2 linked regions of the Methylobacterium mesophilicum SR1.6/6 genome follow. The protein of the gene in region 2 binds, or shares a complex with, the protein of the main gene of each other region. Links are inferred from orthologs where the notes say so. Each region holds a gene or a part of one and is shown on either strand. Other genes may lie near its edges.

Region 1 (4,501 bases), 890 kb from region 2 along the record:
GTTGTGGTAGCGACCGCGACCGCGCGCGCCGGCGCGACCTCGGCGACCTCGCCGCCCTCGGCCTCCTCCTCCTCGCCATCGGCGGATTTCTCGCCAGCGGCCTCGTCGGTCTCCTCGGCCTCGACGACGTTGATGCCCATCTCGGAGAGCTGGGAGAGCACGTCCTCGAGCTGGTCCGGGTCGGACTGGCCCTCGGGCAGAACCTCGTTCACCTCCTCGTAGGTCACGTAGCCGCGCTTCTTGGCGAGCTTGACCATCCGCTTGACCGAAGCATCCGTCAGGTCGAGGAGCGGCCCGTCGGTCGGCTGCTCGGGGGCAGCGTCCGTCTCGTCCCGTTCCGTTGCCTTCGTTGCCATGATCAGCCTATTGTTTCGCACGCGGCGCGCGGCGGAGGCCGTGGTGAGGCCGGTCCAAGCCTGCGACGCCGCTTTCTGAGAACCGCGCCGGATCGCTCCGGTCGCGTTGAGTCGTCGGTTTCCGTATGCAAGCCTGAGGCTTGACCGATTATTAACTATGGCGGGGCGTTCCCCCTCCGCCACCGCCATGGCACAGCCATCACGCGGCCGTCGAGTCGTTCGACACCGGCACGTCGGCCTCAGCCTCGGCGGCGATGACGGTTTCCAGCCTCGCCTTCACCTCGCAGAGCCATGCCCACCCGGCATCGGTCGGATCGTTCTCAAACGCCTGCCGTGCTTCGCGAAGTTCGCTATGTAGCGCGCCTGCCTGCCGGTGCAAGATCATCGCCTGTCTGAGGGCGTCCGCGCGGTGTGCCGGGTCCGCGTGCGGAGCCAGGGTTGTACGGTCGCGCGAGCGGGCCAGGGTCAGGATCCGGTCGGACGCCGCAGCGAGTCCGGCGCGTGTGATGCGATTTTGCAACACGTCCGGGTCCGTACGTTGCTCCTCGGCCGCGCTGGCGAGCAGGACCGACAGCAGCGCCTGCGCGTCCGGATCCTCGAAATCGAATTCGGCGATCTCCTCGGCGAAGTCCGCGAGCATCTCGGGATGCGCGAGGAGCGTGCCGATGATCACCGCCTCGCGCACCGCGGCGGCGCCGGTGAAGCCCGCGGAGGCGGTCACCGACGGGCTCGGGCCGCCGGTGATACGGGGCGAGACCGGCTCGCCGGGACGGGTGAAGCGGGTGCGTCCGCGGGTGGCCGGCCCGGCGGCACGCGCCCCCCGGGGTGACAGGCCGCGCAGCCGCTCCTCGATCTCGTCGCGGTAGTAGCGCCGCACGGTCTCATCGCGGATCGTCGCGACGGTGGTGCGCAGGGTCTGGGTCAATCCGGCCCGCCGCTCAGGCGTATCGACCGGCCCAGCCTCGACGGCGCGCCGCCATAGCAGCTCGGAGAGGGGCAGCGCGGCCTTGAGCACCTGATCGATCGCCGCCGGTCCGCCCGAGCGCAACAGGTCGTCGGGGTCCTGTCCGCCGGGGAGCAGCGCGATCCGCAGCGACCGCCCCGGTTCGAGGAGTGGCAGCGCGAGGTCCAGCGCCCGGAACGCCGCCCTCTGGCCGGCCTTGTCACCGTCGAAACACAGGATCGGCTCGTCGGCATGGCGCCAGAGCAGGCCGAGCTGGTCCTCGGTCAGCGCGGTGCCGAGCGGCGCCACCGTCTCGGGATGGCCCGCGAGCGTCATCGCGATCACGTCGACATAACCCTCGACCGCGATGATCGAGCTCCGATCATGCGCGGCCTTCCGGGCGCCGTGGAGATTGTAGAGCGTCCGGCCCTTGTGGAAGAGCGGCGTCTCCGGGGAGTTCAGGTACTTGGCGCGCACCTCCTTGGCGAGCGCCCGGCCGCCGAAGGCCACCACCCGGCCCCGGGTATCGGTGATCGGAAACATCACCCGGTCACGGAAATAGTCGTACGGGACCGACACACCCTCTCCGGCGGCCAGCAGGCCCATCTCGACCATCAGCGCCTTGTCGACGCCCTGTCCGGCCAGATGATCGCGCAGGGCGTAGCGCTCGTTCGGCGCGTAGCCGAGCCGGAATCTTTCCTGGACCTCCGGCGCAAGCGCCCTTCGCTCGAGATAAGTGCGGGCCTCGCTGCCCTGGCCGGAGCGCAGCCGCTCCTCGAACCAGCGGGCGGCCATCTCCATGACCTCGATGGCACCCGCGCGCTTGGTCTCGGCGGCGCGGTTGTCCTCGGTGGGCGCGGGGAGGCTGACGCCGGCTTCCCCCGCCAGCCGCTCGACCGCCTCGGGAAAGCTCAAGCCCTCCGTCTCCATCAGGAAGGTGAAGATGTCGCCGTGCTTGGAGGACGAGAAGCAGTGGTAGAACTGCTTCTGGTCATTCACGTAGAAGGAGGGGGTCTTCTCGGCGTTGAACGGCGACAGGCCACGCCACTCCCGGCCGGCCTTCTTCAGCTGCACGCGGCGGCCGACCACCGACGAGGCCGGCAGCCGGGCGCGAATCTCTTCCAAGATATGGGGCGGGTAGCGCACGGGGCCTGGGATGGGTTGCGTGAACCCATCCTTATAGCGCGTGACACGTAAGCGAGTCCTTCGCGCCCCCGAAATCCGGTGGAGGATAGCGGGGAGAGGCTCAGCTCCCGTCAGCCCTTGGCCGCCAGCGCGGCCTTCACCAGCCCGCTCGCCTTGCCGAAATCCATTCGGCCCGCGAAGGTGCCCTTCAGGGCGCTGATCACCTTACCCATGTCCTTCGGGCCGGCGGCGCCGGTCTCGAGGATCGCCGCCTCGACGGCCGCCTTGATCTCGGTCTCGTCCATCTGCTTCGGAAGGAAGCCTTCGATGATGCCGATCTCGGCCCGCTCGGTGGCGGCAAGTTCGGGGCGTCCACCCTGATCGTAGACGCCGGCCGATTCGGTGCGCTGCTTGATCATCTTCTGAAGCAGCGACAGGATCTCCTCGTCGGAGATGGGTTCCTTGCCGAGGCCCCGCGCCTCGATGTCCTTGTCCTTGAGGGCGGCCTGGATCATCCGGATGGTCGCGAGCCGCTCCTTGTCGCCGGCCTTCATGGCCTCCTTCATCTCGGTCGTGAAGCGCGCGCGCAGCATGTTGGTGAGCCTTCCAAAGGTCGAAACGGGGGGCTGGCCTGCGATTTGCGGGTGTTGAGCCCGGCGAAAAGCGGGGCCACATTGACCCCATCGCGGGCCGCTCGCTAAGAGCGCCACACACGATCATGCTGCAAGCCGAGAGCGCCACAAGCCGGCGCCCGCCTTCGGCCGGACATAAGCGAGACTCGACCCATGCTGCAAGACGCCGCCGCGCCCGCTCCCGAGGCTCGGGCCCCCGAGCCCTGGGCCGAGCCCGTGGCGACGGCGCTGCTGGTCCTGGCGGACGGCACCATTCTCGAGGGCTTCGGAATCGGGCAGACCGGCATCGCCGACGGCGAGGTCTGCTTCAACACAGCGATGACAGGCTATCAGGAGATCCTGACCGATCCGTCCTATGCCGGCCAAATCGTCACGTTCACATTCCCGCATATCGGCAATGTTGGCACCAACGACGAGGATCTGGAGAGCCTGGAGGCGGCGCCGGCCTCGGGCGTGCGCGGCACCGTGATCGCCTCCGCGGTGACGAAGCCGTCGAACTGGCGCTCCTCGTCGCACCTCGACGGCTGGCTGAAGGCCCGCGGCATCGTCGGCATCACCGGCGTCGATACGCGGGCGCTCACTGCCCGCATCCGCGATCAGGGTATGCCGAACGCGGTCATCGCGAACGATCCCGAAGGCAGATTCGATCGGGAGGCCTTGAAGGCCCGCGCGGCCGCGCTCGCGCCCATGGAGGGACTGGACCTCGTGCCCCCGGTGACGAGCCGGGCGCCGTCCGAATGGTCGGAGACCGTCTGGGCGCTGGGCGACGGCTACGGCAAGCGCGCCCCCGGCGAGGGCCTCAAGGTCGTGGCCATCGATTACGGCGTGAAGCGGAACATCCTGCGTCTCCTCGCTCAAGCCGGCTGCGACGTCACTGTGGTGCCGGCCACCACGCCCGCCGAGGAGATCCTGGCGATGAAGCCGGACGGCGTGTTCCTATCGAACGGCCCCGGCGATCCTGCGGCAACCGGCGCCTACGCGGTTCCGGTAATCCGTAAGCTGCTCGACGAGAAGGTGCCGACCTTCGGCATCTGCTTGGGCCACCAGCTCATGGGCCTCGCCCTGGGCGGCCGGACCGTGAAGATGAACCAGGGCCATCACGGGGCGAATCATCCGGTGAAGGACAAGACCACCGGCAAGGTCGAGATCGTCTCGATGAACCACGGATTCGCGGTGGATCCGAACAGCCTGCCGAACACGGCGGTCGAGACCCACGTCTCGCTGTTCGACGGCTCGAATTGCGGGCTGACGCTGACCGATCGTCCAGCCTTCTCGGTGCAGCACCACCCGGAAGCGTCGCCCGGTCCCCGCGACAGCCACTATCTCTTCGAGCGCTTCGTGACGCTGATGCGCTCCGGCGAGCCGGAGGCGGCGAAGAACAGCTGAAACGGCGTTTGCCGCGCCCGAGCGCGGCGGCCGCGGCGAAGCAGGTCTGACAGCCAAGT
Region 2 (5,775 bases):
TCGACGTCGCGCCGACCGCCGCGAGCTGCGCCATCGCGGCTCCCATGTCCCGCACCGGGATGGCGAGGTGCTGGAAGAACGGGTCCGTCGCCGCGGGATCGGCCGGGTAGGGGGCGCCGGGCGGATCCACCGTCAGGAAGGTCACGGCCTGCGCGCCAAGCCGCATCCGCAGCTGCGTGGCGCGCCGATCCGTGAGCCCCAGCGCCTCCGCCTGCACGACCGGCACCGGCTCCGGCGGGGCGAGCCGCACGAAGCCGAGGGCGTCGCGATAGAACGCCTCGGCGGCGCCGAGGTCCGCGACCGTGCGGCCGAACCCGACGATCGCCCGCACCGCGCTCACAGCAGAGGGGCTCCGCGCACGTTGACGTAGATCGCGTAGAGCGCGTGCGAGGCGCAGAGGAACAGGCGGCTGTTGTTGCGGCCGCCGAAGGTCAGATTGGCCACGGTCGATGGCACCAGGATCTTGCCGACCAACTCGCCGCCCGGATCGATGCAGTGGACCCCGTCCCCGGCGCTCGACCAGAGATTGCCGTGCTCGTCGCAGCGGATCCCGTCGGCATTGCCCGGGCTGATCGTGCAGAACACGTCGCCGCCGGACAGGGACCCGTCGTCGGCGACGTCGAACACCCGTACGTGCTGGAGCGGATCTATGTCGAACTGCAGGCCGGTCTCCACGATGTAGAGCCTGCGCTCGTCGGGGGAGAAGCACAGCCCGTTCGGGCCCTGGAAATCGTCCGCCACCACGCGCAACGAGCCGTCGCGCGGGTCGAAGCGGTAGACCGCGGCGGGCAGCTCGGATTCCTGCTTGCCGCCCTCGTAATCGGTCTGGATGCCGTAGGGCGGGTCGGAGAACCAGATGGTGCCGTCGGTTTTGCAGACGATGTCGTTGGGCGAGTTCAGCCGCCGTCCCCGGTAATGCTCCACGAGGCTGGTGATGCGCCCGTCGAGCTCGGTCCGGTGGATGCGCCGGCCGCGGTGCGAGCAGGACAGCATCCGACCCTCCCGGTCGCGCGCGTGACCGTTCTCGAAATCGCTTGCCTCCCGGTAGACGCTTAAGCCCGCGAATTCCGCCCAGCGCATCACCCGGTTGTTGGGGAGGTCGGAGAACAGCAGCTCGTCGCGGTCGCCGAACCAGACCGGGCCCTCCGTCCAGCGGAAGCCCTCGGCGAGCTTCTGCAAGGGGGCGTTCGGCAGGACATAGCCCTTGAAGCGCGGCTGGATCAGCTCGAAACCGTCCACGAGCCGACTCCTACTTGAAGCGACCGGGCTGGTTCACGGTCGGCTCGACCTGAAGTCCGGTCACGATCATCGTGCAGGGTTCGTCACCGACCGTGCCGGAGAGATGGCCCTTCCTGCCGTCGCGTTCCTTCGTGTTCTGGTCCTCGCCCATCATCAACTCGCCGGGACCCATCTCCACCCGGTGACCGTCCATGGTCTCGACGAACCAGCGCCCCGAGAGGATCGCGATCCATTGCGGGCGGGGATTCTCATGCCACGCGCCAACCCAACCCACCGGCAGGACCGTGAAGGTCACCACCGCCTGTGCGGAGTCCATCTTGTCGTTCCATTGCGGCGCGGTCTCGGGGTTGATCCCCTCGAACGTGAACCGCTCGATGTGGAACCGCTCCTGCCGGCTCACGCCCTCCGCGTCGGTGTAGACGTGCCAGTAGGGCATCTTCGGCGGGGTCGGCTCGCTCATCGTCGCTCCTGCGGCGGCGGGACACTCGTCCTCGCTCAACGGCCGGGTTCGGCGATGGTTCGCGGATCAGGCCGGCGGAGACCGGCGTGGCGTACACGCCGCTTCTGGATCGGACAGCTGACAGGTCTAACCGTCGTCGCGAGCGCAGCGGTGCAGTCCAGCGGCGCCACGCGTCGATGCGTTACGCGGCTCTGGGTCGCTTCGTTGCGCTCGCGATGACTGAGCGTTCCGGTCCGGTTGCCCCGCTCACATCTGCTCGGGGATCCGGTCCGTCTGCGCGAGGTTCGAGAACCGGGTGATGTTCGCGTCGAACTGCAGCTCCACGGTGCCGGTCGGGCCGTGACGCTGCTTGCCGAGGATCACCTCGGCCTTGCCGTGGACGCGCTGCATCTCGGCTTCCCAAGCGAAGAACTCCTCCGTGCCCTCGCGCGGCTTCTTGTTGCCGACGTAGTACTCCTCGCGGAACACGAACATGACCACGTCGGCGTCCTGCTCGATCGAGCCCGATTCACGCAGGTCCGCCAGCTGCGGGCGCTTGTCGTCGCGGTTCTCGACCTGACGGGACAGCTGCGACAGCGCGATGATCGGGCAGGCCAGCTCCTTGGCGAGCGCCTTCATGCCGGTGGTGATCTCGGTCATCTCCTGCACGCGGTTGTCGCTGCGCTTGCCCGAGCCCGAGAGGAGCTGGAGATAGTCAACGATCAGCAGGTCGAGGCCCTTCTGGCGCTTCAGGCGCCGGGCGCGGGCGGCGAGCTGCGCGATCGAGATGCCGCCGGTCTGATCGATGTAGAACGGGATCGTCTGCATGTCCCGAGCGGCGTCGGTGATCTTGTAGAAATCCTCCGGGCGGATATCGCCGCGGCGGATCTTGTAGGAGGGCACGCCCGATTGCTCGGCGATGATGCGGGTGGCGAGCTGCTCGGCCGACATCTCCAGCGAGAAGAAGCCCACGATACCGCCGTTGACGGTCTTGGTGACGCCGTCCGGCCCCTTCTCGCCGCGATAGGCCTTGGCGATGTTGAAGGCGATGTTGGTCACCAGCGAGGTTTTGCCCATGGCCGGGCGGCCCGCGAGGATGATCAGGTCGGAGGGCTGCAGGCCGCCCATCTTCGCGTCGAGGTCGGACAGGCCCGTGGCGATGCCCGAGAGCTTGCCGTCGCGTTGGTAGGCCTTGGCGGCCATGTCGACCGCCGCGGTGAGCGCGTCCGAGAACTTCTGGAAGCCGCCATCGTAGCGCCCCGCCTCGGCCAGCTCGTAGAGCCGGCGCTCGGTGTGCTCGATCTGGTCCCGAGGCGAGTCCTCAACGGGGGCCTCGTAGGCGCCGTTCACCAAATCCTCGCCGATGGTGATCAGCCGGCGGCGGATCGCGAGGTCGTAGATCGTGCGGCCGTACTCGCCGGCATTGATCACCGTGGTGGCGTCGGCGGCGAGCCGGGCAAGGTACTGCATCACCGTCTGGCCGCCGAAATCGGCGTCGCCCAGATAGGTCTTCATCGTGATCGGCGTGGCCAGCTTGCCGGCCTTGATCAGGGACGCAGCCACCGTGAAGATCTGCTGGTGGGCATCCTCCATGAAGTGCTCGGGCAGCAGGAAGTCCGATACCCGGTAGTAGGCGTCGTTGTTCACCAGGATCGCGCCCAGCAGCGCCTGCTCCGCGTCGATGTTGTGCGGGGCGACGCGGTACTCGGCCTGGACCGCTTCGAGCTTGGCCGTGAGCGCATTGGGCAAGGCCATCGGCGGACGACTCCGTATCAGGCGCCGCGGTGGGCGCGCCAGGATCACACCGCACGACCTTGGCCCCGGTATGGTTACCGAAGCCTAGTCGACGGCCGGTTCTGCCGGGCCGGAGCGCGGAAAAGCGGACGCCCGCCGACTCTCGCGAGCGACGGGCGTCCATGCTGGAACAAAACTGGAACGTGTCAAGTCTCGGGGCGGATCATCCCCAATGTTCACCGGTATACCGAACTCAAGTCGCCTCGCGGCGGAGCCGCTTCGTAGCGGTTCCCCAGCCCCAGCCCGACCGGCGAACAAGCCGGTCGGGCGGTCGAACAAGGCTCAGCCGCGGTCGTCGGCACCCTCGCCGGCATCGGCGAGCGCCTGACCGACCTCGAGGCCCAGGTCGTCGAGGTTGAACGCCTCGCGCTCGGTGACCGACTCGCCGCGGGCCTGACGCTCGGCCTCCTCGGGGCTACGGGCGACGTTGACGGTGATCTCGACCTCGACCTCGGGGTGCAGCACCACCGGCACCGTGTGCAGGCCGAGCGTCTTGATCGGCTGGTTCAGGATGAACTGGCCGCGCTCGACCGAGAAGCCCTCCTTCGAGACGACCTCGGCGAGGTCGCGAGTCGAGACGGAGCCGTAGAGCACGCCGGTCTCGCCCGACTGGCGGATCAGGATGAAGCTCTGGCCGTTCAGCTTCTCGGCGACCGCCTCGGCGTCCTTCTTCCGCTCCAGGTTGCGGGCCTCGAGCTGGGCGCGCTGGCCCTCGAAGTGCTTCTTGTTGGCTTCCGTCGCGCGCAGGGCCTTGCCGCGGGCGAGCAGGAAGTTGCGCGCGAAGCCCGGACGGACATTCACGGTCTCGCCCATCTGGCCGAGCTTGGCCACGCGCTCGAGCAGGATCACTTCCATGGTCTTTCTCCTTCAGGGTTTCGGCCGCGGAGGCCGGGGTCTCACGGCGCCGGATTGTCCTTCGGACGGCGGCGGTCGAGGGCGGTGTCGGCGAGGCCGAACACGGTGAGTGCCACCAGGGCGATGCCCTGGGTCACGAACAGGATCAGGTACATGCCGAACAGCATCAGGCCGCGCCCCGGCCGGCCGCGGGAGCGGTCGTGGAAGGCGGCGAGCCCCTGGAGCGCGAAGGCCGCGCTGAGCGCGCCGACCAGCGCGATGCCGAACACGCCGACATAGCCGGGCGCAAAGCACATCAGGATAGCGGCCGCCAGCGTGGCGAGGGTCGTCCGCGGCATGGCGGTGGAGGGGATGTCGGGCCAGGGCCGGGGCAGACGGCCGGAGATCTTCACGATCCGCGCCGAGGCCCAGAGATAGAAGGTCAGGAGCAGCGCCAGCCCGTTGGCCGCGAAGGCCGGCACGACGCGCGCGAGGGCGTCAGCCATCTCTGCACGGGTCACGTCGGACGGGTCGGATTCGGCCTTCGGCGCGGAGTCCGGTCCGGCAGCCGTGTCCGGATCGCCGCCCTCCTTCTCGGCCGGCGCCGCATCGGTGCGCCGGGCCTCCGCCGTCGTCCGCGGCGCGGGCATGCGGGTCTGCACCAGCGTCTGCGCGAGCCCGCGCAGTTGCGCGTCGAAGGCGGCGTGGTTCGGCGAGGACAGGACCGCGATGGCGATGAACGCGAGGGCTGCCGTCGCCGCGGTCCAGCCGAGCAGGCGGCCGGTCGGATACCATTCGAGGCCGTTCGGCGTCTCGCGGCCGAGGAGCGTGAGGTAGGCGAGCCACCACGCGGGCAGCGCGATATAGGCGCCGAAGGCGAGGCCCATGAACGGCGCGACCACCAGGACGAGGGCGAGGCTGCCGGTGGCCGCGGCCGCGAGGGCGGCCCTGTGGCTCCAGCCAAGCCCCACGATCAGAATCGGCAGCGGTGCCACGAGGTAGAGCAGGATCGCGAGCGGCGTCGCCTTCAGCAGCACCCCGAACAGGAGTGCCGAGACGAGACCCGCGCCGATACCGATGCCGATGTGCTGTGCCATGAAATCCGCTGTCCCGCTGCCGCTGCGGCAGGGTTAGAGGCGGCTTGCGCGCCCCAACGATCGGACGACCTCGGGCCGCCCTCTGCGAGGACCGGCCCGGGCTGATGCCGGGCCGGCGGGTTTCGAGTCCTACTTGATCACGTAGGGCAGCAGGCCGAGGAAGCGGGCGCGCTTGATCGCCTGGGCGAGCTCGCGCTGCTTCTTGGCCGAGACCGCGGTGATCCGCGACGGCACGATCTTGCCGCGCTCGGACACGTAGCGGGACAGGAGCTTGACGTCCTTGTAGTCAATCTTCGGCGCGTTCGCGCCGGAGAACGGGCAGGTCTTGCGACGACGGAAGAAGGGACGGCGTCCGCCGCCCGCACCAGCACC

The links. Proteins that work in one complex are often made in the same cells at the same time.
Region 1: the proteins of MMSR116_RS12425 (region 2) and dnaG are in contact, whole or in part, in a crystal structure (PDB 2R6A), measured with the Geobacillus stearothermophilus proteins. The link is inferred for Methylobacterium mesophilicum SR1.6/6 from one-to-one orthologs. Residues at the interface, in WP_033016901.1 of Geobacillus stearothermophilus: Ser13, Glu15, Ala16, Gln18, Glu91, Leu92, Asp94, Ala95, Val96, Pro97, Thr98, Ala99, Ala100, Asn101, Tyr104, Tyr105, Ile108; in WP_049624496.1 of Geobacillus stearothermophilus: Lys456, Leu457, Leu458, Pro459, Ala460, Asn463, Ala464, Leu467, Leu535, Leu536, Ile537, Ala538, Gln544, Glu545, Asp548, Tyr549, His552.

Annotation. Positions count from the first base shown.
Region 1 is NZ_CP043538.1:3,498,805-3,503,305, reverse strand. Bases 1-2,978 are described here. They hold dnaG (DNA primase), read right to left. Parts: upstream 2,446-2,978; coding sequence 556-2,445; downstream 1-555. Other genes in these bases: MMSR116_RS16685 (GatB/YqeY domain-containing protein), read right to left, coding at 2,556-2,978; rpoD (RNA polymerase sigma factor RpoD), read right to left, coding at 1-356. Outside these bases: more of MMSR116_RS16685, read right to left, coding at 2,979-3,017; carA (glutamine-hydrolyzing carbamoyl-phosphate synthase small subunit), read left to right, coding at 3,210-4,442. UniProt on the Escherichia coli protein: RNA polymerase that catalyzes the synthesis of short RNA molecules used as primers for DNA polymerase during DNA replication.
Region 2 is NZ_CP043538.1:2,611,630-2,617,404, reverse strand. The notes cover bases 1,190-4,056. They hold MMSR116_RS12425 (replicative DNA helicase), read right to left. Parts: upstream 3,434-4,056; coding sequence 1,946-3,433; downstream 1,190-1,945. Other genes in these bases: rplI (50S ribosomal protein L9), read right to left, coding at 3,755-4,056; MMSR116_RS12430 (cupin), read right to left, coding at 1,250-1,699; MMSR116_RS12435 (SMP-30/gluconolactonase/LRE family protein), read right to left, coding at 1,190-1,239. In the rest of the region: MMSR116_RS12440 (VOC family protein), read right to left, coding at 1-340; more of MMSR116_RS12435, read right to left, coding at 337-1,189; more of rplI, read right to left, coding at 4,057-4,327; MMSR116_RS12415 (DUF2232 domain-containing protein), read right to left, coding at 4,369-5,403; rpsR (30S ribosomal protein S18), read right to left, coding at 5,533-5,775. UniProt on the Escherichia coli protein: The main replicative DNA helicase, it participates in initiation and elongation during chromosome replication. Travels ahead of the DNA replisome, separating dsDNA into templates for DNA synthesis.